Regions from separate parts of the Priestia sp. FSL P4-0332 genome, predicted to be linked through region 1. Evidence: a T-box and tRNA genes for the amino acid it is inferred to sense, from the RefSeq annotation. Region 1 holds a T-box; the other holds one or more tRNA genes.

What was found. The T-box of region 1 lies ahead of tyrS (tyrosine--tRNA ligase). A T-box ahead of a tRNA ligase gene usually reads a tRNA of that ligase, here a tRNA-Tyr.
Region 2: it has a tRNA-Tyr gene. The T-box ahead of tyrS (tyrosine--tRNA ligase) is inferred to sense a tRNA for this amino acid. The anticodon was not compared.

Annotation. Positions count from the first base shown of each region.
Region 1 covers NZ_JBBOUA010000001.1:4,668,057-4,680,267, forward strand. The annotation lists gene MKY06_RS24450 (amidohydrolase) at 1-81, opposite strand, end outside; gene MKY06_RS24455 (alpha/beta-type small acid-soluble spore protein) at 205-393, opposite strand; gene thiI (tRNA uracil 4-sulfurtransferase ThiI) at 482-1,693, opposite strand; gene MKY06_RS24465 (cysteine desulfurase family protein) at 1,700-2,842, opposite strand; gene ezrA (septation ring formation regulator EzrA) at 3,114-4,805, opposite strand; gene hisJ (histidinol-phosphatase HisJ) at 5,019-5,813, shown strand; gene refZ (forespore capture DNA-binding protein RefZ) at 5,805-6,452, opposite strand; gene MKY06_RS24485 (GAF domain-containing protein) at 6,670-7,149, shown strand; gene rpsD (30S ribosomal protein S4) at 7,566-8,168, shown strand; gene tyrS (tyrosine--tRNA ligase) at 8,242-9,501, opposite strand; T-box leader at 9,577-9,787, opposite strand; gene acsA (acetate--CoA ligase) at 9,927-11,642, opposite strand; gene MKY06_RS24505 (hypothetical protein) at 11,927-12,211, shown strand, end outside.
Region 2 covers NZ_JBBOUA010000001.1:156,774-168,984, forward strand. The annotation lists rRNA gene MKY06_RS00895 (23S ribosomal RNA) at 1-1,926, shown strand, start outside; rRNA gene rrf (5S ribosomal RNA) at 2,036-2,151, shown strand; tRNA gene MKY06_RS00905 (tRNA-Asn) at 2,161-2,235, shown strand; tRNA gene MKY06_RS00910 (tRNA-Glu) at 2,239-2,313, shown strand; tRNA gene MKY06_RS00915 (tRNA-Val) at 2,337-2,412, shown strand; tRNA gene MKY06_RS00920 (tRNA-Thr) at 2,417-2,492, shown strand; tRNA gene MKY06_RS00925 (tRNA-Tyr) at 2,501-2,584, shown strand; tRNA gene MKY06_RS00930 (tRNA-Gln) at 2,592-2,666, shown strand; tRNA gene MKY06_RS00935 (tRNA-Lys) at 2,671-2,743, shown strand; tRNA gene MKY06_RS00940 (tRNA-Gly) at 2,753-2,827, shown strand; tRNA gene MKY06_RS00945 (tRNA-Ala) at 2,849-2,924, shown strand; gene rocF (arginase) at 3,088-3,987, shown strand; gene MKY06_RS00955 (aspartyl-phosphate phosphatase Spo0E family protein) at 4,070-4,231, opposite strand; gene sigW (RNA polymerase sigma factor SigW) at 4,396-4,959, shown strand; gene MKY06_RS00965 (anti-sigma factor family protein) at 4,974-5,579, shown strand; gene cdaA (diadenylate cyclase CdaA) at 5,772-6,593, shown strand; gene MKY06_RS00975 (CdaR family protein) at 6,586-8,148, shown strand; gene glmM (phosphoglucosamine mutase) at 8,177-9,523, shown strand; gene glmS (glutamine--fructose-6-phosphate transaminase (isomerizing)) at 9,954-11,756, shown strand.

The DNA of each region.
Region 1 (12,211 bases):
TTTTTCAACATATACGCTTTCTACATGCTCACCTTCTTTTAGCATCGTATATATTTTGCCGCCGTAAAATAAAGTCCCCATCGCCAACATCTCCTTTACTTTATAAAGCTTGATCTTGTCTCTATTATACGTGACAAAACAAACAAGACAAAAGAGTGAGGTTTCCCCCACTCTTTTTAGCCATCATTATTTAGTTAATATGACTTATTTACCACCAAGTTGTTGCTCAGCCATTTGAACTAAGCGTTTAGTGATTTCTCCACCAACAGATCCGTTAGCGCGAGCTGTTGCTTCTGGTCCAAGATTTACACCGAATTCAGAAGCGATTTCGTATTTCATTTGGTCGATAGCAGCTGCTGAACCAGGAGCTACTAATTTGTTTGTGTTTGCCATGTGTTTTCACCTCCTTGTTGAATATAGATTGTGTCAAAACACATGGCATCATACATTATTTTTTTGGTAATTTTATGAAATTTACCTTTTAAAACAAATCTTCTACGCTGTCTGCGGTATTTGTAGACGAAGAAGCTGTCATCTCAAGCGTTTCTACATTATTTACCGCTTCTTGAATTAATGTTTCAAAATCATAAAATTGTTCGTATCGATTTATTTTTTCACGCTTTGGCTTCGTTTTTGGTGAGCTTGGCGTAAAAATTGTACAGCAGTCTTCATACGGTCGATTCGAAATTTCATGTGTATCAATTTTGCGGGCAATTTCAACAATCTCCGTTTTATCCATTGTTACAAGCGGACGCAAAATTGGCGTATTAGTCACTTCATTAATCGCATACATGCTCTCAACCGTTTGACTAGCTACTTGCCCTAAGCTGTCGCCAGTTACGATAGCTAACGATTCATTTTTTTCACGAATAAGGTCCGTAATTCGAAGCATCATACGGCGTGTAGAGGTCATGGTATAATTCTCTGGAATTTGCTTTTGAATCGCTTGCTGTACAGCTGTAAACGGTACAATATGAAGCTTTACTTTTTCGTGATAAGCCGTTAATTTTTGCGTTAAATCGATGACTTTTTGCTTAGAACGTTCACTTGTAAAAGGCGGACTGTAAAAATGAACCGCCTCTATTTCTAAACCGCGCTTCATGGCTAAGTATCCTGCAACCGGGCTGTCAATTCCTCCAGAAAGCATCAGCATCGCTTTTCCACTCGTACCAACTGGAAGACCTCCTGCTCCGCGATAATCAAAACATGTAATATACGTTGCTTCACTTCTCACTTCTACTCGTACATTTACGCTTGGTTCTTTTACGTTTACCTTTAGATGCTCTGTATTTCGTAGAATATGACTTCCTACTGCATAATTTAATTCGTTTGTATCAAGAGGAAATTGTTTATACGCTCTCCGAGTAGATACTTTGAATGTTTTTCCTTCTATATCAAATTCTTTCATTGCTTCTAACGCTGCTTCTTGAATCGCTTCAAGCTCATTTTCAACTTTTAATGCTAAACTAAAGCTCTGAATACCAAAGATTTGCTGAAGACGTTCGATGATAGGCTCGTGATTTTCACCGTTTAAGTGAATATACATGCGGTCTCTTGTGTATTTTACGTGAATATTTTGGAATGCACTAAGAGCCGTTACGATATTTTTTCTTAGCTGGGCAACAAATTTTTTTCTATTTTGTCCTTTGGTTGAGATTTCTCCGTACCGAATTAAAATATGGTTATATATCATAATCATTTACCTCATTACTTTCTTTAGATCTTCAATTACTGTGAAAATAGCATTTACAATGGGCGTTACTTCATTATAATCATTTAAGCCTGACAAGCTTAATCGAATGGATTGATCGGCTTCTTCGTAATTTTTACCGATAGCTAAAAGCGTTTTGCTTGGCTTTTTTCGCTTTGATGAGCAAGCAGATGTAGTGGATACAAACACTCCTTTTTCTTCAAGAGCGTGAACAAAAACCTCACCTTTAATACCTTGTGCTGTAAAATTTATAATATGAGGTGCCGAATGCTCATTCGGCGTATTAATCGTGATTCTTTCGTGAGCAGAAAGTTTGTCCATCAGTTCTGCTTTTATTTTCCGCATTTTTTGCTGATTTTGAGCAGCATGTTCAAGTGTTAAACGGAGTGCTTTAGCAAATGCTACGATTCCCGGCACATTTTCCGTGCCTGATCGATGCTGCATTTCCTGAGAGCCTCCGCTAAGCAGCGGATGAAGCTGAACTCCATTTCGTTTATATAAAATTCCCGTCCCTTTTAAGCCGTGAATTTTGTGTCCTGATAATGTGCATAAATCAATTTTATGATCCGCTAAAGAAAGCGGAACTTTTCCAATCCCCTGCACATGATCGACGTGAAAAAGCACCTTGGAATAGTTCGTCAGCATCTGTCCAATTTCTTCAATTGGCTGAATGGTGCCAATCTCATTATTTACATGCATAACAGATACTAAAATGGTTTCATCCGTAATAGCTGATTCAATAGCCGCAGGTGATACAAAACCACTGGAATCTACCGGAACATACGTAACGTTAAATCCTAGGGATTCTAACTGCTTGAATGGTTCATGAACAGAATCATGTTCAATATTTGTCGTAATGATATGCTGACCTCGGCTTTTATATTGCATCGCTACGCCTTTAATAGCCAAATTATTCCCTTCCGTTCCTCCAGATGTAAAGATAATTTCATTTGACGATACGTGCAGCAATTCTGCTACTTGCTCACGCGAACGGCTCAACAAATTCTCCGCCTGTACGCCAAATTGATGGAGGGAGGATGGATTGCCATAATAAGTTGTAGCTACTTTGGTAAAAGATTGTATGACTTCATTATAGGGTTTTGTTGTAGCGCTATTATCTAAATAAATCAAGGATGCGCGCCCCCTTCTTCATTTTTTCGGAACAACGTATTATCATAACATACCTTGATACTTTTTTAAATTAGGTTTTGCCTTAGTAATCATAACAAGGATAGACGATCTTTTCAAAGCTATTTGCCACTTTATAAGCAAGGTCTCCCCTTGCTTATCCTAACAGTTGCTGCCGTAATTATAGACTATACCATTAGCATTGAAAGAGATACGAGATAGTATGCAAAGAAAAGCATCATAAAAAAGCTCGTGTCCTTTGGACACGAGCTTTTTAACTCTGTGAAGATACAATACGCTGTATACGATCCAGCGCACCAGGATCTACTTGCTCAATAGCTGCAGATGCCTGTTTTAATGCTTCTTTGTATTCATAATGACGAAATGCTTCTTCTGCTTCTTCTAAAGACTGTGCAATTGAGTGATGAGTACTTCTATAACGGTTACCGTATTGAATCACTCTTTCAACGAGTCGCGCTTCTTCTAACATTGCCTCTGTTTCATCAAATGTATCCTGAACAAAACCAACAGCATCTTCAAGTAAAGATTGAACAGCTTGAATATTAAGCGGTTTTTCTTTCAGCTTAGCGGTTACTTCATTTAAGATATGAACCGTTTTTTCAAGCTGCACTTTATATTCTTCAGGAACACCAGGAAGGTTGCTTTTTTGAATAAGGCGTCGTGCTTCAATCAACTGAGATTTCAGTTCTTCTATTTTGTCCTTAGCTGAGAGCTCATCTTTGCGAAGAGCTTGTAGCATATCGCTATAGGATTCCTGAGATTCTTTTAATTGGTTAAGCTGTTTGGAAACGTCTTCGAGTTCTTCTTGGATCACACTGTAGGCTAAATTGTGCTCCGCCACCTTGTCCGAAATATTATAGTACAAGTTAGTCAATCGTTTTAGTTCGCGGTCCATTTTATAATATACGTCTAAATCGCGCTCTTTAAAATGATAGCTTTGCTGTACAAATAGCGTTTCTTCACGAAGTTCACGGTTTCGTTCTTGAAGCATACGAAGGAAGTTAGATACCGTATGAGATTCACGGTTCATTTTATGATAGGAGAAAACCTCATGCTCAAGTGAGTCATATAACTGCTCTAAGCGTTCGTTCACATCATCTAGTTTTGTAATCGCTTCTTCCACATATAATTCTTCAATATCTGCAATAATTTCAGCAGTTTCTTGTTTTAAAAGCTCTACCGTTTCTTCTACTTGCAGATGATCTAACACATAGCCCTGCTCACTCATTTCGCGGAACCCGTCAAGCAGTTCATTGAACTGAACAGGAAGAGTGGTCTGACACTCAACTAACACTTTTGGAATTTGTTCTAAATACGAATCAATAGCTGTTAAATCAGTTTTTAATTGAAGAACAATCTCACGTGCTTGAAGATAATTTCCGTTAATCGTCTCTTCCTCGTATTTTTTAAACTGCTCTTTAGATGTATTAATTGCGTATTCTAACGTTTTTTCAGCATGTCCATAGGAATACCGATGTGCGAGCAATTTTTTCTTCACATGGCGGTGAAGCTGATTTAATTCCTCAATATCATATCGATTATCTTGTTCGCTACCAATTAAATTTTGAAGTTCAGTAAGTATGTTTTCAATATCTATCTTGGTTTGTTCTAAGGCTTGATCAATATGTATAGATAACTGCTTCGCTTTTTTAAATCGGTATTTATCCGCTGCTTCTTCCGTTTCAAACAGTTCTTTATCAACTTCCGGGAGATTAGTTGATATAATTTCATCCCACTGCTCACGCCAACGTTCAAATAGCTCTTCAGTTTGACCTGTCATGTTCAATTCTTTTACTTTTGAAATTTCCTCTGCAACTGGCGTATTTGCTAATTCGACTTTGATCGTTTCCAGGCGATCAATTTCTTGATAAATCTTTTTACGTGAAAACATTCCGTACACAACTAATCCGATAATAAGTATGATTAGTGCTATAATGAATTCCATACTAAGCCCCCTTACAGTGCGTTCTACATGACAAGTTTCTTATTTATAAAAAGGGTGAATTTAATCCTTTAAATTTTTTTGCGTCAATGTTTTTATGATACCATGTAAAGTCCAACTTTTGAGCAAAAAATTAAATTTTTTTATACAAAATATTGGCATGGAGTCACTTTGTGTCGTTACAATGGAAAAAGAAGAAAAAAGGAGGCATTTTTTATGAAAGTTGACAAACATATTCATACTCCATTTTGCCCACACGGTTCACCTGATTCATTGCAACAATATGTTGAACAGGCGATTTCCCTGAACTTTGGGGAGATTTCGTTTACAGAGCATGCTCCATTACCAAAAAGCTTCAGTGATCCGACGCCTGATCGCGACAGCGGAATGGATCCTGACAAACTTGATCGCTACATTCAAAACGTACAGCAAGTTAAAAAAGAATTTGAGCGCGATATTCGTATTAATATCGGATTGGAAGTTGACTTTATTGAAGGATTTGAACACGAAACAACAGATTTCTTAAACGAATATGGTCCTTATCTCGATGACAGCATACTTTCTGTCCACTTCTTAAAACATGAAGAAGGATATGACTGCCTAGATTTTAGCGCTGACGTATTTGCACATATTGTACAGAAGTTTGGCAGCGTAAGCAAAGTATATGATAAGTATTACAACACGGTATTACGCTCTGTACAGGCCAATTTAGGCGTTTATAAGCCTAAGCGCATTGGTCATATGACACTCGTACATAAATTTCAAACTCGCTTTCCATATGAAGACACACTTTCCCCTATTATTTTATCAATACTCGATGAAATAAAAATGAAAGATCTGGCTTTGGATTATAATGGTGCAGGGTTGTTTAAGCCTTTGTGCAAGGAAGCGTATCCAGCTCCCTTTGTTGTAAAAGCAGCCCAACAGAAAAAAATCCCTCTCGTATATGGGTCAGACGCCCACTGTGCGAAGGATTTAGGCCAAGGCTATGGAGAGCTCCATTTAGGATAATTGAACGCGCAGTTTGTTTGTCCGTTCATATGGCAAACATACCGTTGTGTGCACCCATTGCTCAAGCTCAATCGCATATTGCTGAACAAAATACGGTTCGTGAGGCAATATATGAAGAACTTCACTTAGGTACTGAGGATGAAGATAAGGCATAGACAGCATGCCCTTAAGCTCAATGATTGTAAAGGAAACGTGCAGCTTTCGAAATTCCTTTTCTTTCATCCCTCTTTCAAGGATTGTTTTTAAGTAGTATTTTTCTTTGGTTAAATACGTAGTCATAACTTCTCGAATTAAAATCGTGTCAAGAGAGATTTCTCTATATACGAGCCGGGCAATATGCCTATTTTCGTGCTGGTAATGTAAGATAGCTCGAATCATCACGATCATACTTTCTGTTGAAGACAGCTTTTTCATTTCTTGGAATGCTTGCTCCAGTACCCCAATATAACCTTCAAAATAAGAAATCACTAAACTTTCAAGCAATCCTTCTTTGCTATGAAAATAATATGAAATATTCGCTACGTTCACTTTCGCTTTTCCTGCAATCTCGCGCACCGACGTACCATCAAAACCTTTTACGTTAAAAAGAGAAACAGCCGCATCAATAATTTTCTCTTTCGTTTTTGACTGTACAGCCATCTATCTACACCTCATTTCGATTTATTTTTACAAAACACATATGATTGCAAAATTGTGTAGAAATCGTTACAGTATTTAAAAAGGATTTTAGTAGCCTCTCTACATAATTCGTGATAGGCTTTTTAGTTCCTGTAATCTTTTATCGACAAAGTAGCGTTAAAACTGACGTTTCCTGATAAAAACTCATTAAATCTTATGTTGAATGGAGGAGAATACATTGTTTAATGTCGAAAACTACAGCGGCTCAAAACAAAAGGATTATGAATTGGTAATTAAGCAATTACGCGCCTTATCAGAAGGAGAAAGCAATACAATTGCTAATCTAGCAAATGCTTCAGCTTTACTAAATCAATTTTTAAATGAAGTAAACTGGGTAGGCTTTTATTTAATGGAAGACGGCGAGTTAGTACTCGGCCCTTTTCAGGGGCTGCCGGCTTGTGTTCGCATTCCACTTGGAAAAGGCGTATGCGGTACAGCAGCTCAAAATCAAAGAACAGAGCGAATTGAAGATGTTCATGCATTCCCTGGCCACATTGCATGTGATGCTGCTTCTCAATCTGAAATCGTTGTACCGATGGTGAAAGATGGTAAACTTTTAGGTGTTCTTGATATTGACAGTCCAATCAAAAATCGCTTTGATGAGATCGATCAACAGTATCTTGAAGAATTCGTCAAAGAACTCACTTCCTTTCTTTGAATATGAATAAGCAAAAAAACCGCTGCAAATCAGCGGTTTTTGCTTATTAAACAAACGTTTGATTAGCCCATCACCACCGTTTTCTTATGTTCTTTCTTCTTCTTTCATACTTCAAAAGAATATATCCTTTCTTTTACATTCTTTTAATCTTCAATCTTCCTTGACTTTATACGAGGAAACACCTATAATACTCGTTGTGTGAAATATTGCAGCTTATACAATCTTCTTTATGTTTTTTCATTTTGTTCCTCATTAAAAGATTGTTTTACAGAAGTAGCAATTCTTTTAACAAGATGGTGTATCGTGTAACTCTCTGCTGCTAGAGCGATGGTACATGAAAACAAAATGAGCATATCGCTAGAATGTGTCTGTTTTTGTTTTGCATAAAATAAAAACACAAACAAGGAGGAGTCATCATGGCTCGTTATACAGGTCCAAGTTGGAAAATCTCTCGTCGCTTAGGTCTTTCTCTAAGTGGTACAGGTAAAGAATTAGAAAAACGCCCTTACGCTCCAGGTCCACACGGCCCAGGTCAACGTAAGAAAATTTCTGAGTACGGTTTACAATTACAAGAAAAGCAAAAATTACGCCACATGTATGGTGTAACTGAGCGTCAATTCCGTAACTTATTCGTTGCTGCTGGTAAATTAACTGGTAAGCACGGTGAGAACTTCATGATTCTTTTAGAAGCTCGTCTTGATAACTTAGTATACCGTATGGGTCTTGCACGCACTCGTCGTCAAGCTCGTCAATTAGTTAACCACGGTCACGTTTTAGTTGACGGTAAACGCGTTGACATCCCATCTTACCGTGTACAACCTGGTCAAGTGATCGGTGTTCGCGAAAAATCTCGCAACCTTTCAATCGTGAAAGAAGCGCTTGAAGTTAACAACTTCGTACCAGACTACTTAACAGTAGACGCTGAGAAATTAGAAGGTACATTCACTCGCTTACCAGAGCGTTCTGAATTATCTGCTGAAATCAACGAAGCACTAATCGTAGAGTTCTACTCTCGTTAATAGTAAAAAGCCGTTCCTTATGGAGCGGCTTTTTTGCTGTCTATATATAAAAAAAGGCCTTTCGGCCTTTTTTTTATGCGTATTGAATAAGGGTATATTTTTTCTTGCCTCGACGAATCACTGTGAATTGACCTTCAATACGGTCTTCTGCACCTACTGTTTTTTGTAAATCTTGTTCACGCTCACCGTTTAAGTAAATCGCACCGTTTGAAATATCTTCACGTGCTTGACGTTTAGAAGGAGAAATTTTACTTTCTACAAGTAAATCAATTAAACCAATATCTTCACCTGTATGCGTGTAAGAAGGAACATCCTTGAATCCTTGCTTAATTTCTTCTGCTGTTAACTCTGAAATACTTCCGCTAAATAAAGCTTGCGAAATACGAATTGCTTGCTCAAGAGCTTCTTCACCGTGTACAAGCGTAGTCATCGCTGCCGCTAGTGCTTTTTGTGCTTCGCGTTTTTCAGGAGCTTCTTTTGCAGAAGCTGCTAATTCATTAATTTCTTCGTGTGATAAGAATGTAAAGTATTTTAAATATTTTATAACATCACGATCATCTGTATTAATCCAGAATTGGTAGAATTCATACGGACTTGTTTTTTCAGGGTCTAACCAAATTGCTCCGCCTTCTGTTTTACCGAACTTCGTCCCGTCCGCTTTTGTTACAAGCGGAACTGTTAATCCAAATGCTTTTGCATCTTCTTCTGATTTACGAATTAATTCTAAGCCAGCCGTAATATTTCCCCATTGGTCGCTGCCGCCAATTTGAAGCTTACAGTTATATGTTTGGTATAAATTCAAGAAATCGTATGACTGTAAAATCATGTAGCTAAATTCCGTAAATGAAATGCCTGATTCGATACGAGATTGAACAGAATCCTTTGCCATCATATAGTTAATACCAAAGTTTTTACCGATATCTCGTAGGAATGTAATAACATCTAATGAGCCAATCCAGTCATAGTTATTTGCAATAACTGCTGCATTTTCACCTTCTTCGAAATCTAAGAAGCGTGAAAGCTGACCTTTAATACGCTCACTAAACATGGCAACCGTTTCTTTTTCATTTAACGTACGCTCTGCTTTTTTACCGCTTGGATCTCCAATAAGACCCGTACCTCCACCAACTAATGCAATTGGTTGGTGTCCAGCTTGTTGAAAGCGACGTAAAATTAAAACAGGAAGCATGTGGCCGATGTGAAGGCTGTCGGCTGTCGGATCGAATCCGCAGTACAAACGAACAGACTCTTTACTCAAAAGTTCACTTAAACCTTTTTCATCCGTTTGTTGGTTAATGAGCCCTCGAAACTCAAGATCTTGTAAAATATCCATGTTATATATTCTCTCCTTTATCTAATTGCTCGTTACAATTTGTTGAACAACATAAAAAACGCCCCTTCTTAAAAAAGAAGGGACGAAAATATCGCGGTACCACCCTATTTGGAAATAAATTATTTCCCACTTAAATGATGTAACGGTCTACCCGTCTTTTGCTACTGTAAGTTCACAAAAGATGCTCAAGGACGTATTTCATATTTGTCTATGTACTGATTTTCAGCAACCATCAGCTCTCTTAAACAGGGAGACAAGTATTACTTCTTCCTATCACTGCAGTTTATTTTATTTAAAAGTTTACACCCCACAATTATGAATGATTTCATTTTAAAATTCAAGTCCAAAAAAAAGTTCAAACAGCTGGCTGTTTGAACTTTATAAAAATCACTTATTTTCCCTACAAAGATTGAAACATTTACTCCTTAGTCTTCCATCGTTGACAAATCGCCCGTTGGCAAATCTAATTCCCACGCTTTTAAAACGCGACGCATAATTTTACCACTTCGTGTTTTAGGTAGCTTATCTTTAAACTCGATTTCACGCGGGGCTGCATGAGCAGCTAACCCTTTTTTCACAAATTGACGAATATCTTCAATCAGTTCATCTGAAGATTCATACCCATCTCTAAGTGCGATAAATGCTTTAATAATTTCCCCGCGCACAGGGTCAGGCTTACCAATAACACCCGCTTCTGCTACAGCAGGGTGTTCAACAAGCTTGCTTTCTACTTCAAATGGACCCACGCGTTCTCCTGCCGTCATAATAACATCATCGATTCGGCCTTGGAACCAAAAATAACCGTCTTCATCCATATACGCCGAATCACCTGATACGTACCAATCACCTGGCATAAAATATGACTCATACTTTTCTTTGTTGTTCCAAATCGTATGCATCATAGATGGCCAGCCTTTTTTAATTGCTAAGTTACCCATTCGATAAGGTGGAAGCTCTTGTCCTTGATCGTCAACGATTGCTGCTTGTACACCTGGAATTGGTTTCCCCATAGATCCTGGCTTAATTTTCATAGACGGATAATTACAAATCGTCTGACCGCCAGTTTCAGTCATCCACCACGTATCATGAATACGTTTTTGGAACACCTTCATTCCCCAGCGTACCACTTCAGGATTTAACGGTTCTCCCACACTTAATACATGTCTGAGATTGCTTAAATCATAGCGTTTAACTAAGTCATCACCAGCACCCATTAGCATTCGAAAAGCTGTAGGTGCACTGTACCAAACCGTTACGCCAAAATCTTCAAGTGCTTGATACCATGCATCTGGACTAAATCGTCCTCCTACAATCACATTGGTTGCTCCAGCAAGCCAAGGACCAAAAATCCCATAAGAAGTCCCCGTTACCCAACCGGGATCTGCTGTACACCAATACACATCGTCATCTTTTAAGTCGAGTACCCACTTTGCAGTTTGATAGTGCTGAAGCATTGCGTTGTGAACATGAAGTACGCCTTTTGGTTTGCCAGTTGAACCTGATGTATAATGAAGCAGCATACCATCTGTTCTATCTACCCACTCAATTTCCACCTCTTTATTCGCCGCTTCTAATCGCTTCAGAAAATCTAGTTGAATGCCTTCTTCTTCTACATTTTCCCCTACAAGGAGAATGTGTTTTAAAGCTGGCAAATCTTTCACCGGAACGCGGCTCAGCAATTCAGGCGTTGTAATTAACACTTTTGCATCACTGTCTTGCAAACGATCTTTTACTGCACCTTCCATGAACGCTTCAAATAAAGGCCCAACAATAGCGCCAAGCTTTACCGCGCCTAACAACGCAAAATAAAGTTCCGGAGAGCGAGGCATAAAGATAAACACGCGATCTCCTTTTTCTACGTCTGTTTGTTTTAGCACGTTTGCGGCTTTGTTTGACCATTCTTTCATTTCTTTGAATGTATATTTCTCATTGCGCTGCGCATCTCGATAATAAAGCGCAACTTTATTTTTACGCGTAGAGTTTGCGTGCTTATCAATTGCTTCATAAGCTGCATTTAGTTTACCTGTTTCATGCCATGAAAATTCCTTCTCCACTTGTGACCAGTCAAAGGTTTGATACGTTTTATCATAGTCCTGTAAGTTGTATACCCCTTCAATTACAGGAAGCGCTTCCACCTTCATCACAAACTCCCCCTTATGTATAAAATTTACAAACCTATTATATAACAAAAATAGACTTTTCACAATTTTATAAAAATTATTTGTCGGAATTGGGATAATAGTCTCCCTTGTTATATGACAACCTTTGTTATACAAGTGTCGAATTAACAAGAATCTCTTTTAATTTTCTATTCTATATATTTTAAAAAACTCCTTTTCTTTTATTTAATTTTTTGAAAACGCTTTAATATAAAGTTTTTTTTGTATTATAATACAGATAAGACTGCTTGAAGGTGGTGATTCATGTGAAACATTCCCAAACATACAATATGAAAGAACTAAAAACCGCTGTCGGAGCAATTGTTATTGAAGGACCTGTCTCCTCCAAGACCTTGCAACAACTTGATTTTCATGAGCAACTAACGGCCTTTCGTCCACCTGAACAGCAAAAAGAAGCATTGATCGAGATTGCCAACTTGCCTGAAGGTAGAATCATTATTGCTCGCCATCATCATACAATCATTGGTTATGTAACCTTTTTATATCCCGATCCTCTAGAACGATGGTCGGAAGGAAATATGGAGAATTTA
Region 2 (12,211 bases), 4.5 Mb from region 1:
CGTAGTCAAAAGGGAAACAGCCCAGACCACCAGCTAAGGTCCCCAAGTATACGTTAAGTGGAAAAGGATGTGGAGTTGCTTAGACAACCAGGATGTTGGCTTAGAAGCAGCCACCATTTAAAGAGTGCGTAATAGCTCACTGGTCGAGTGACTCTGCGCCGAAAATGTACCGGGGCTAAACGTATCACCGAAGCTGTGGATTGACATCTTAGATGTCAGTGGTAGGAGAGCGTTCTAAGTGCTGTGAAGTCAGACCGTAAGGACTGGTGGAGCGCTTAGAAGTGAGAATGCCGGTATGAGTAGCGAAAGACAAGTGAGAATCTTGTCCACCGAATGCCTAAGGTTTCCTGAGGAAGGCTCGTCCGCTCAGGGTTAGTCGGGACCTAAGCCGAGGCTGAAAAGCGTAGGCGATGGCCAACAGGTTGATATTCCTGTACCACCTCCCCGCCGTTTGAGTAATGGGGGGACGCAGTAGGATAGGGTAAGCGCGCTGCTGGATATGCGCGTTCAAGCAGTTAGGCTGATGAGTAGGCAAATCCGCTCATCATAAAGGCTGAGCTGTGATGACGAGGGAATTATAGTACCGAAGTTCCTGATTCCACACTGCCAAGAAAAGCCTCTAGCGAGGCGGGAGGTGCCCGTACCGCAAACCGACACAGGTAGGCGAGGAGAGAATCCTAAGGTGATCGAGAGAACTCTCGTTAAGGAACTCGGCAAAATGACCCCGTAACTTCGGGAGAAGGGGTGCTCTGGTAGGGTGTATAGCCCGAGAGAGCCGCAGTGAATAGGCCCAGGCGACTGTTTAGCAAAAACACAGGTCTCTGCGAAGCCGCAAGGCGAAGTATAGGGGCTGACGCCTGCCCGGTGCTGGAAGGTTAAGAGGAGGGGTTATCCTTTGGGAGAAGCTCTGAATCGAAGCCCCAGTAAACGGCGGCCGTAACTATAACGGTCCTAAGGTAGCGAAATTCCTTGTCGGGTAAGTTCCGACCCGCACGAAAGGCGTAACGATCTGGGCACTGTCTCAACGAGAGACTCGGTGAAATTATAGTACCTGTGAAGATGCAGGTTACCCGCGACAGGACGGAAAGACCCCGTGGAGCTTTACTGTAGCCTGATATTGAATTTTGGTACAGCTTGTACAGGATAGGTAGGAGCCTGAGAAGCCGGAGCGCTAGCTTCGGTGGAGGCGTCGGTGGGATACTACCCTGGCTGTATTGAAATTCTAACCCGCGGCCCTGATCGGGCCGGGAGACAGTGTCAGGTGGGCAGTTTGACTGGGGCGGTCGCCTCCTAAAATGTAACGGAGGCGCCCAAAGGTTCCCTCAGAATGGTTGGAAATCATTCGTAGAGTGTAAAGGCACAAGGGAGCTTGACTGCGAGACCTACAAGTCGAGCAGGGACGAAAGTCGGGCTTAGTGATCCGGTGGTTCCGCATGGAAGGGCCATCGCTCAACGGATAAAAGCTACCCCGGGGATAACAGGCTTATCTCCCCCAAGAGTCCACATCGACGGGGAGGTTTGGCACCTCGATGTCGGCTCATCGCATCCTGGGGCTGTAGTCGGTCCCAAGGGTTGGGCTGTTCGCCCATTAAAGCGGTACGCGAGCTGGGTTCAGAACGTCGTGAGACAGTTCGGTCCCTATCCGTCGTGGGCGTAGGAAATTTGAGAGGAGCTGTCCTTAGTACGAGAGGACCGGGATGGACACACCGCTGGTGTACCAGTTGTCTTGCCAAAGGCATCGCTGGGTAGCTATGTGTGGACGGGATAAGTGCTGAAAGCATCTAAGCATGAAGCCCCCCTCAAGATGAGATTTCCCATAGCGCAAGCTAGTAAGATCCCTGAAAGATGATCAGGTTGATAGGTCAGAGGTGGAAGCGTGGCGACATGTGTAGCTGACTGATACTAATCGATCGAGGACTTAACCAAAACTTTAAAAGCGTAAGCTTTACTCAGCAAACTGTTACCTAGTTTTGAGAGAACAAAACTTTTTAAAAAAGTCTTGCTTTCTTTTGGAAATCATGTATAATATAATATGTCTGGTGGCGATAGCGAAGAGGTCACACCCGTTCCCATACCGAACACGGAAGTTAAGCTCTTTAGCGCCAATGGTAGTTGGGACTTTGTCCCTGTGAGAGTAGGACGTTGCCAGGCTTTTATTATTCCACAGTAGCTCAGTGGTAGAGCTATCGGCTGTTAACCGATCGGTCGTAGGTTCGAGTCCTACCTGTGGAGCCAACTGGCCCGTTGGTCAAGCGGTTAAGACACCGCCCTTTCACGGCGGTAACACGGGTTCGAATCCCGTACGGGTCACCATTTATTTTTATCTACATAATAGTGGAGGATTAGCTCAGCTGGGAGAGCACCTGCCTTACAAGCAGGGGGTCGGCGGTTCGATCCCGTCATCCTCCACCACCGTGCCGGTGTAGCTCAACTGGTAGAGCAACTGACTTGTAATCAGTAGGTTGGGGGTTCAAGTCCTCTTGCCGGCACCATTTATATTGGAGGGGTAGCGAAGTGGCTAAACGCGGCGGACTGTAAATCCGCTCCTTCGGGTTCGGCAGTTCGAATCTGCCCCCCTCCACCATTTTTATTGGGCTATCGCCAAGCGGTAAGGCAACGGATTTTGATTCCGTCATGCGTTGGTTCGAATCCAGCTAGCCCAGCCATAGAGAGCCATTAGCTCAGTTGGTAGAGCATCTGACTTTTAATCAGAGGGTCGAAGGTTCGAGTCCTTCATGGCTCATTTTAATAAGCGGAAGTAGTTCAGTGGTAGAACACCACCTTGCCAAGGTGGGGGTCGCGAGTTCGAACCTCGTCTTCCGCTCCATTTCTATATAAAAAAGATATTGGGGCCTTAGCTCAGCTGGGAGAGCGCCTGCCTTGCACGCAGGAGGTCAGCGGTTCGATCCCGCTAGGCTCCACCATACATATAAACATACAACCTTTAAGCAAATTGCTTAAAGGTTTTTTTATGTAGTTTCTACAAATTAGAATTGTATATATATTCAAAAAAGTGTCGAGTTGAGCCATCGCTCATTTAGCCGTTACAATAGGAGAGTAGCAACATTTGTGATGGGGGGACATATTATGAATAAGCTTTCAATTATTGGAGTACCAATGGATTTAGGTCAAACTCGCCGAGGGGTCGATATGGGGCCAAGTGCGATACGATATGCAGGTGTTATTGAACGCATCGAGAATATTGGATATAGTGTAGAAGATAAAGGGAATATTGAAATTGCCTTAGCTGAACGAGTACATAGTGATGAAAATACAAACTTAAAGAATTTAAAAGCTGTAGCAGATGCTAGCGAGAGGCTTGCTCAGACCGTAAGTGATGTTATTACAAATAAAAGGTTTCCTTTAGTACTGGGGGGAGATCACAGCATCGCTATCGGAACACTAGCAGGAGTAAGTCGTCATTATAAAAACTTGGGCGTGATTTGGTATGATGCACACGGAGATTTGAATACAGCAGATACGTCTCCTTCAGGAAATATTCACGGTATGCCATTGGCGGCAAGTATAGGTATAGGAGACGACGCATTGACTCGAATTGGTGGTTATACACCTAAAGTCAAGCCGGAAAATATTGTGATTATCGGAGCACGTTCTTTAGATGAAGGAGAAAAAGAGTTAATAAAGGAAAAAGGGATTAAAGTGTATACGATGCATGAGATAGATCGAATGGGTATGACAAAAGTAATGGAAGAAACAATTTTATATTTGCGTGATAAAACAGATGGCGTTCATCTATCACTCGATTTAGATGGATTGGATCCACATGATGCACCTGGAGTAGGAACGCCAGTTATCGGTGGAATAAGCTACAGAGAAAGTCATTTAGCTATGGAGATGTTAGCAGAATCTCAGCTAATCACTTCTGCTGAGTTTGTGGAAGTAAATCCTATTTTAGATGAACGGAATAAAACAGCTACCGTAGCTGTTGCATTAATGGGCTCACTTTTAGGAGAGAAATTAGTATAAAACATTAGTACCTACCAAAAGGTACATGAAATATATATGAAGATAAAAAAAAGAAGCTCTTAGTTCGGATTCGAGAGCTTCTTTATATAGAGAAAAACTTTTCATATTCATTTAATAAACCATCTAGCTCTGAACTTACTCTCACTACTGTTAGTGATGATAAAGGGTTTTCTGCTGCAAGAGTGACCATGTTATTTCTACATTCTTCAATTTGATTCAAAAGGTTCTCTTTTGTATGAGTCAAGCTTTCCACTCCTCTTCTTTTCATCTATACTAATTACATAACCTACGTACGATCTTTTTAAACGTATTTGACAAATTTTTGTTAAAATAATTAAGCATAAGTGAAACTTTATGATAAAGTACACGTATATATACTATCCCGCAATGGGCGGAGGTAACCGTTACATGGATTTATTATTAAAAAGAAAAATAAAAAAAGTAAAAAAAGGTGACCAGGATGCGTTTGCTGACATAGTAGAATATCACAAGGATAAACTTTTTCATCTATGTTATCGAATGTTAGGAAACCGGGAAGAAGCGCAAGACGCTGCCCAAGAAGCGTTTATTCGAGCCTATGTAAATATTCATAGCTATGACACGAGTAAAAAGTTTTCCACCTGGTTATATCGAATTGCTACAAATCTTTGTATTGATCGAATTCGTAAAAAAAAGCCAGACTATTATTTAGATGCAGAAGTAGCCGGGACCGACGGGTTAAATATGTACTCTCAAATAGCTGCCGATCAGGCCTTACCAGAAGAAGAACTAGAGCAAGTAGAATTGCAAGAATTCATTCAGTCGGAAATATTAAAGCTACCTGAGAAATATCGAACTGTCATTGTCCTAAAATATATAGATGAGCTGTCGTTAAAAGAAATCAGCGATATTTTAGACCTGCCTCTTGGTACGGTAAAGACTAGAATTCATAGAGGACGTGAAGCTTTAAGAAATCGACTTCGCCACTTGTAAGGAGTGAACTAAGAATGAAATGTCCAAAAATGTATGTAAATCTCATTCATGAGCATTTAGATGGAGATATTACAAAAGAAAATGAACTGTTATTAAAAGAGCATTTGCATCAATGCAAAGATTGTCAGCAGCATATGCATCAGTTAAAAAGAACCATTGCATTTGTGCAAAGCACTTCTCATATAGAATTACCTATGAACTTTACAGCAGGTGTCATGGCTGGGTTACCACGTGAGAAGAATCGAATTCGAATGAATAGATGGTTTACAAACCACCCGATTCTTAGTGCAGCTGCTGTATTTGTGCTGTTAATGTCCGGCACCGTGTTTTCAGCTTGGGAAACGGATGAAGACTTTTCTGTTTCAAAGCAGTCGAACTTGGTCATTCACGATAAAACAGTCGTTGTACCAAAAGGTGAGACCGTCAAAGGTGATATTACTGTGAGAAATGGCGATATTAAAATTGAAGGAAAAGTAGATGGAAACGTTACTGTTATACATGGTGATAAGTATCTAGCTTCTGCAGGAGAAGTGACAGGCAATATTGAAGAGTTAGACAAGATTTTTGACTGGGTATGGTATAACGTCAAAACTCACGCCAAACAAGCTGTTGACTTTTAATAGTTGAAACATAAAATCGTCCGCTTATCTTGTTAGAGAGGAACAGTGGACGGTTTTATTTATATAAAAAGAAGGCTACATTATATAGGAACAAGGATTTAAAAATAAGATGTAATTTACAGTGTAATTTTGTTTTATGGTATAATAAAACGGTTATGTTATCTTTATTACATATATAGAGGAAGTGAGAAGATGCCTATTGGAGACCTGCCAATCCTCTCATATTTAGGAAAAATTGTTGATGTTCTCCTGGTATGGTTCGTCATATATAAATTAATTATGGTCATAAGAGGTACAAAAGCAGTACAGCTTTTAAAAGGAATCACGGTGATTTTAGTTGTTCGCTTTATAAGTAACTTCCTTGGACTAAATACGCTGCAATGGTTAATGGACCAAGCGTTAACGTATGGGTTTTTAGCTATCATTATTATCTTCCAGCCAGAGCTGCGCCGAGCGCTTGAACAGCTTGGGAGAGGACGTTTGTTTTCACGCAGTAATTTGCCTGAAGAAGATGAGCGTACCGTTACGATTGAGGCGATTATAAAAGCAACGCATTATATGGCTAAAAGACGCATAGGTGCATTGATCTCAATCGAAAGAGAGACGGGTATGGGTGATTATATTGAAACAGGTATACCGCTCAACTCGAATATTTCTTCTGAATTATTAATCAACCTATTTATACCAAATACACCACTTCATGATGGAGCGGTTATTTTACAGCGGGATCAAGTAGCCGCTGCAGCATGTTACTTACCTTTATCTGAAAGTCCTTTTATTTCAAAAGAATTAGGTACTCGCCATCGTGCTGCTGTAGGAATAAGTGAAGTAACAGATAGTGTGACTGTTATTGTATCTGAAGAAACTGGAGGCATTTCCGTTACCAAAAATGGTGAATTGTATCGTGAATTGACAATTGATACATTAAGAGAAATGCTAGAAAAAGAATTAGTCACAACTTCTAAAGCAACTTCTTCCACTCGTTGGCAATGGAGGTTGAAGAAGAATGGATAAATTGATGAATCGATCGTGGGTTATGAAAATTATCGCGTTGCTGTTAGCCTTCATGTTATATTTATCTGTTAATTTAGATGATGGTGCCAGTTCATCAAATAAGATTCTGAACCGAAGCAGTTCTGCCAACACTGGAGTAGAAACATTAACAGATGTTCCAGTTCAAGTATCCTATAATGAGAAGAACAGAATTGTAAGAGGTGTTCCGGATACGGTTATTATGACACTGGAAGGTCCTAAAAATATTTTGGCTCAAACAAAGTTACAAAAAGATTATCAAGCTTATATTGACCTTGATAATTTAAGCTTAGGGCAGCATAGAGTCAAGGTTCAGTATCGAAATATCTCTGATAATTTAAACGTAGTGGTTAAGCCTGATATTGTAAACGTAACAATTGAAGAACGCGATTCAAAACAGTTTTCAGTAGAGGCAAGCTATGATAAAAACAAGGTCAAGAATGGATATGAAGCAGGGGAAGCAACCGTTAGTCCAAGAGCCGTCACGGTAACGGGCGCATCAAGTCAATTAGATCAAGTTGCTTATGTGAAAGCTATTATTGATTTAGATAATGCTTCAAAAACAGTGACGAAACAAGCAACTGTTGTCGCACTAGACAAGAATTTAAATAAATTGAATGTAACAGTTCAACCAGAAACGGTCAATGTAACAATCCCAGTGAGAAATATTAGTAAAAAAGTGCCGATCGATGTGATTCAAGAAGGCACGCCAGGCGACGGTGTCAACATTACGAAGCTAGAGCCTAAAACAGATACAGTGAAAATTATCGGTCCATCTGATTCTTTAGAAAAAATCGATAAAATTGATAATATTCCAGTCGATGTTACCGGTATTACGAAATCTAAAGATATTAAGGTGAACGTCCCTGTTCCAGACGGAATAGATAGTGTAAGTCCTAAACAAATTACCGTTCATGTGGAAGTAGACAAACAAGGTGATGAGAAAGACGCAGAAGAAACGGACGCAAGTGCAGCTGAGACTAAGTCATTTAAGAATTTACCGGTTTCTTTAACTGGTCAATCCTCAAAGTACACGTATGAACTGCTTTCTCCTACTTCAGTAGATGCGGATGTAAAAGGACCAAAATCTGATTTAGATAAGTTGACGAAAAGCGGCATTAGCTTGTCAGCGAATGTAGGGAATTTATCTGCCGGGGAGCACACGGTTCCTATTATAATAAATAGTCCCGACTCCGTTACATCAACTCTATCGACTAAACAGGCAAAAGTTCGTGTAACAGCGAAAAAACAATCAGGGACAAATGATGAGCAAACAGATGATAAAGAAACAAGTGGAAGTACGAGCGATAAAGAAACAAAGCCAGACACGGGAACTGGATCAGGAACAAATCCTGGGACGGGAAATTCAGGTGATTCAGCTGATTCAGCTGATAAACCAAGCGAAGAGACTGATACACCTGAAGACAATACAGATACACCAACAGATAGTACAGAAACTGGTGACGACAGTAGTAATCAAAGTGATGAAAATTCTACACCCGTAGATGGACAGACAGATAATACATCAGGAAACTAAATGTTTTGACATGAAGGAGAGAAAATTAATGGGTAAGTATTTTGGAACAGACGGAGTACGAGGAGTTGCCAATAGTGAATTAACTCCTGAGCTTGCTTTTAAAATTGGACGCTTAGGTGGTTACGTTCTAACAAAAGATTCAGAGCGACCAAAAGTATTAATCGGACGCGATACACGCGTTTCTGGTCATATGTTAGAAGGAGCGCTTGTTGCAGGATTGCTTTCAATTGGAGCAGAAGTTATGCGACTAGGCGTTATTTCAACTCCAGGGGTAGCGTATTTAACAAAAGCACTTGGCGCACAAGCAGGAGTCATGATCTCTGCTTCGCATAACCCAGTTCAAGATAACGGAATTAAATTCTTTGGTCCAGATGGATTTAAACTTTCAGATGCCCAAGAGAATGAAATTGAAGCGTTAATGGATAGTGACACAGATCAATTACCAAGACCTGTTGGGGGAGACTTAGGTCAGGTAAATGACTACTTCGAAGGTGGACAAAAATATCTTCAATACTTAAAACAAACGGTTGATGAAGACTTCTCAGGTATTCATGTGGCATTAGACTGTGCGCACGGGGCAACGTCATCTTTAGCAGCACATTTATTTGCAGATCTAGATGCAGATATTTCTACAATGGGGGCATCTCCAAACGGATTAAACATCAATGACGGTGTAGGATCTACACATCCGGAAGCATTAAGTGCCTTCTTAAAAGAAAAAGGAGCAGATGTTGGGTTAGCATTTGATGGAGACGGAGATCGTTTAATCGCAATCGATGAAAAAGGCGAGATTGTAGACGGTGATCAAATCATGTTCATTTGTGCAAAATACTTGTATGAACAAGGACGTTTAAAGAAAAACACGCTTGTTTCTACCGTTATGAGTAACTTAGGCTTCTATAAAGCACTAGAAGCTAGCGGGATTGAAAGTGCACAAACTGGTGTGGGCGACCGTTATGTAGTGGAAGAAATGAAAGCTAATCAATATAACCTAGGTGGAGAACAGTCAGGTCATATTATTTTCTTAGATTACAACACAACAGGTGACGGTATGCTTTCAGCTATTCAGCTTGTAAACATTATGCAAGCAACGAAAAAGCCTTTATCAGAATTAGCAGCTGAAATGAAGAAATATCCTCAGCTTCTTGTAAATGTAAAAGTAACAGATAAGCATCATGTTACAGATAACGAGAAGGTAAAAGTGGTTATTGAAGAAGTGGAAAAAGAAATGAACGGTAATGGCCGAGTACTTGTACGCCCTTCAGGAACAGAGCCGTTAGTGCGTGTGATGGTTGAAGCACAAACACAAGAAGAATGTGAAACTTATGTAACGCGTATCGTAGAAGTAGTAAAAGAAGAAATGGGCTTAGAGTAATTCATTAATTATATGCATAAGCGGTGACGTTTCAAGCCGTTTATGCATATTTTTATATTGTTGAGAAAAATTCTTGGAAATTATCTGATGCCAAAGGCTGTTTTTGCAGATAATAAAGAAGATAATTGACGTTTTCTCACTTCTTATTGTAATATTAAATCTGTTCGTCTCTTAATTTATGTAAAGGAGTGAACAATCTATTTTAAAAGTGAATACAAAGCGCCTGAACTAAGTAAAGGGACGGAAACGACTTAGTTGACGAGGAGGAGGTTTATCGAAGTATCGGCGGATGCCTCCCGGTTGTTGATTATCACGGCCGAAAACTTGATGTGAAAAACAATGAGGTGACTTATTGGACAAAAGCATTGAGATGATAATCATTGATGATGAAAAGAGACTCTCTTTTCATACATGAAGGAGGATTTTATCTATGTGCGGAATTGTAGGATATATTGGAACAGAAGATTCGAAAGAAATTTTATTACGTGGTCTTGAAAAGTTAGAATATCGTGGCTATGACTCAGCGGGTATTGCAGTTGTTAACAATGAAGGCGTACACGTATTCAAAGAAAAAGGCCGTATTGCAGAATTGCGTCAGGCAGTAGATAACAGTGTTGTAGCACCAGCAGGTATCGGTCATACGCGTTGGGCAACTCATGGTGTACCAAGCCAAGAAAATGCTCACCCGCATCAAAGTACATCTGGACGCTTCACACTTGTGCATAACGGTGTAATTGAAAACTATGCTATTTTGAAACGTGAATATTTACAAGATGTAACGTTCAAAAGCGAAACGGATACAGAAGTAATCGTTCAGTTAATTGAAAAAATCGCAGCAGAAGGCTTAGATGTAGAAGAAGCGTTCCGTAAGACAGTGAGCTTGCTTCACGGTTCTTATGCACTAGCTCTTGTTGATAACAAAGATAAAAATACAATCTACGTAGCTAAAAACAAAAGCCCGCTTCTTGTAGGTGTTGGCGAAGGATTTAACGTTGTAGCGAGCGATGCTATGGCAATGCTTCAAGTAACAGATCAATACGTAGAATTAATGGATAAAGAAACAGTAATTGTTACAAAAGAAGGCGTAACAATTAAAACGCTTGATGGTGAAGTGGTAGAAAGAGCACCTTATACAGCAGAGCTTGATGCAAGTGATATTGAAAAAGGTACGTACCCTCACTATATGTTAAAAGAAATTGATGAGCAGCCTTTAGTTGTTCGTAAAATCATTCAAGAGTATCAAAATGAGAACAATGAACTGCACATTGATGCAGACATTTTAGGAGCAATGGATGAAGCAGACCGCATCTATATCGTAGCATGTGGAACAAGCTATCATGCAGGCCTAGTAGGTAAACAATTCATTGAAACGTGGGCGAAGGTTCCAGTAGAAGTGCACGTAGCAAGTGAATTCTCTTATAACATGCCGCTTTTATCTGAAAAGCCATTGTTTATCTTTATCTCTCAAAGTGGAGAAACAGCTGACAGCCGTGCAGTATTAGTTCAAATTAAAGAACTAGGTTACAAAGCGTTAACAATCACAAACGTTCCGGGATCAACATTATCTCGTGAATCTGATTATACGTTATTACTTCATGCAGGTCCGGAAATTGCTGTAGCATCAACAAAAGCTTACACAGCTCAATTAGCAGTGCTATCAATTCTAGCGGCTGTAACAGCAAAAACACGCGGCATTGAATTAGAATTTGATTTAGTTCAAGAGTTAGCAATCGTAGCAAACACAATGGAAGTACTTTGCGACGACAAAGAAGAAATGGAAAGCATTGCTCTTCAATTCTTAGCAACAACTCGCAACGCATTCTTTATTGGACGTTCTGTCGATTATTATGTAGGTTTAGAAGGTGCGTTAAAACTAAAAGAAATCTCTTACATCCAAGCAGAAGGATTTGCTGGAGGAGAGCTTAAGCACGGAACAATCGCTTTAATTGAAAACAATACGCCAATTATTGCATTAGCAACACAAGAGCATGTAAACTTAAGCATCCGTGGTAACGTAAAAGAAGTAGTAGCACGTGGAGCTAATCCTTGTATCATTTCAATGAAAGGATTAGAAACAGAAGAAGATCGCTACGTGATTCCGAAAGTTCATGAAACACTTTCACCATTAGCAGCGGTTATTCCTTTACAATTAATCTCTTACTACGCTGCACTGCACCGCGATTGTGATGTAGATAAACCACGTAACTTAGCAAAATCAGTTACTGTAGAATAATAAGGTTCTAGACACCCTTCTACTATAGAAGGGTGTTTTTGTATATCCGAGAAAGAGAACAAACACTTGTTTTATCATAAGTCTCATTGAGCTAAAAAATATATTTGCTTGCTCCATTTATTTTATATAATGAAATAGGTAAAGGAACGAACCTCAGCTATTAAAAAGGATGTGGAAAGCATTAGTGGATTGGCTCAAAGTATAAAGTACGTGTTGAGAGGCATCTTTTTTGTCTTGTATTTTCCCTTTTATTTTGTATTTCAAGTCTTTTGTAAAATATGGATATATTTCATCGCTCAGCCCCTCATGTGGATAGGAAAAAGAATCATTCAACCTATCTTTTATTTCATTTGGATATACATCATACGTTTTCTGTTCGTCTACCCTATTTCTTGGCTATGGAATGAGATAATATATCCTTGTATTCTCTTTGTTTGGAAACGATGTTTTTTGCC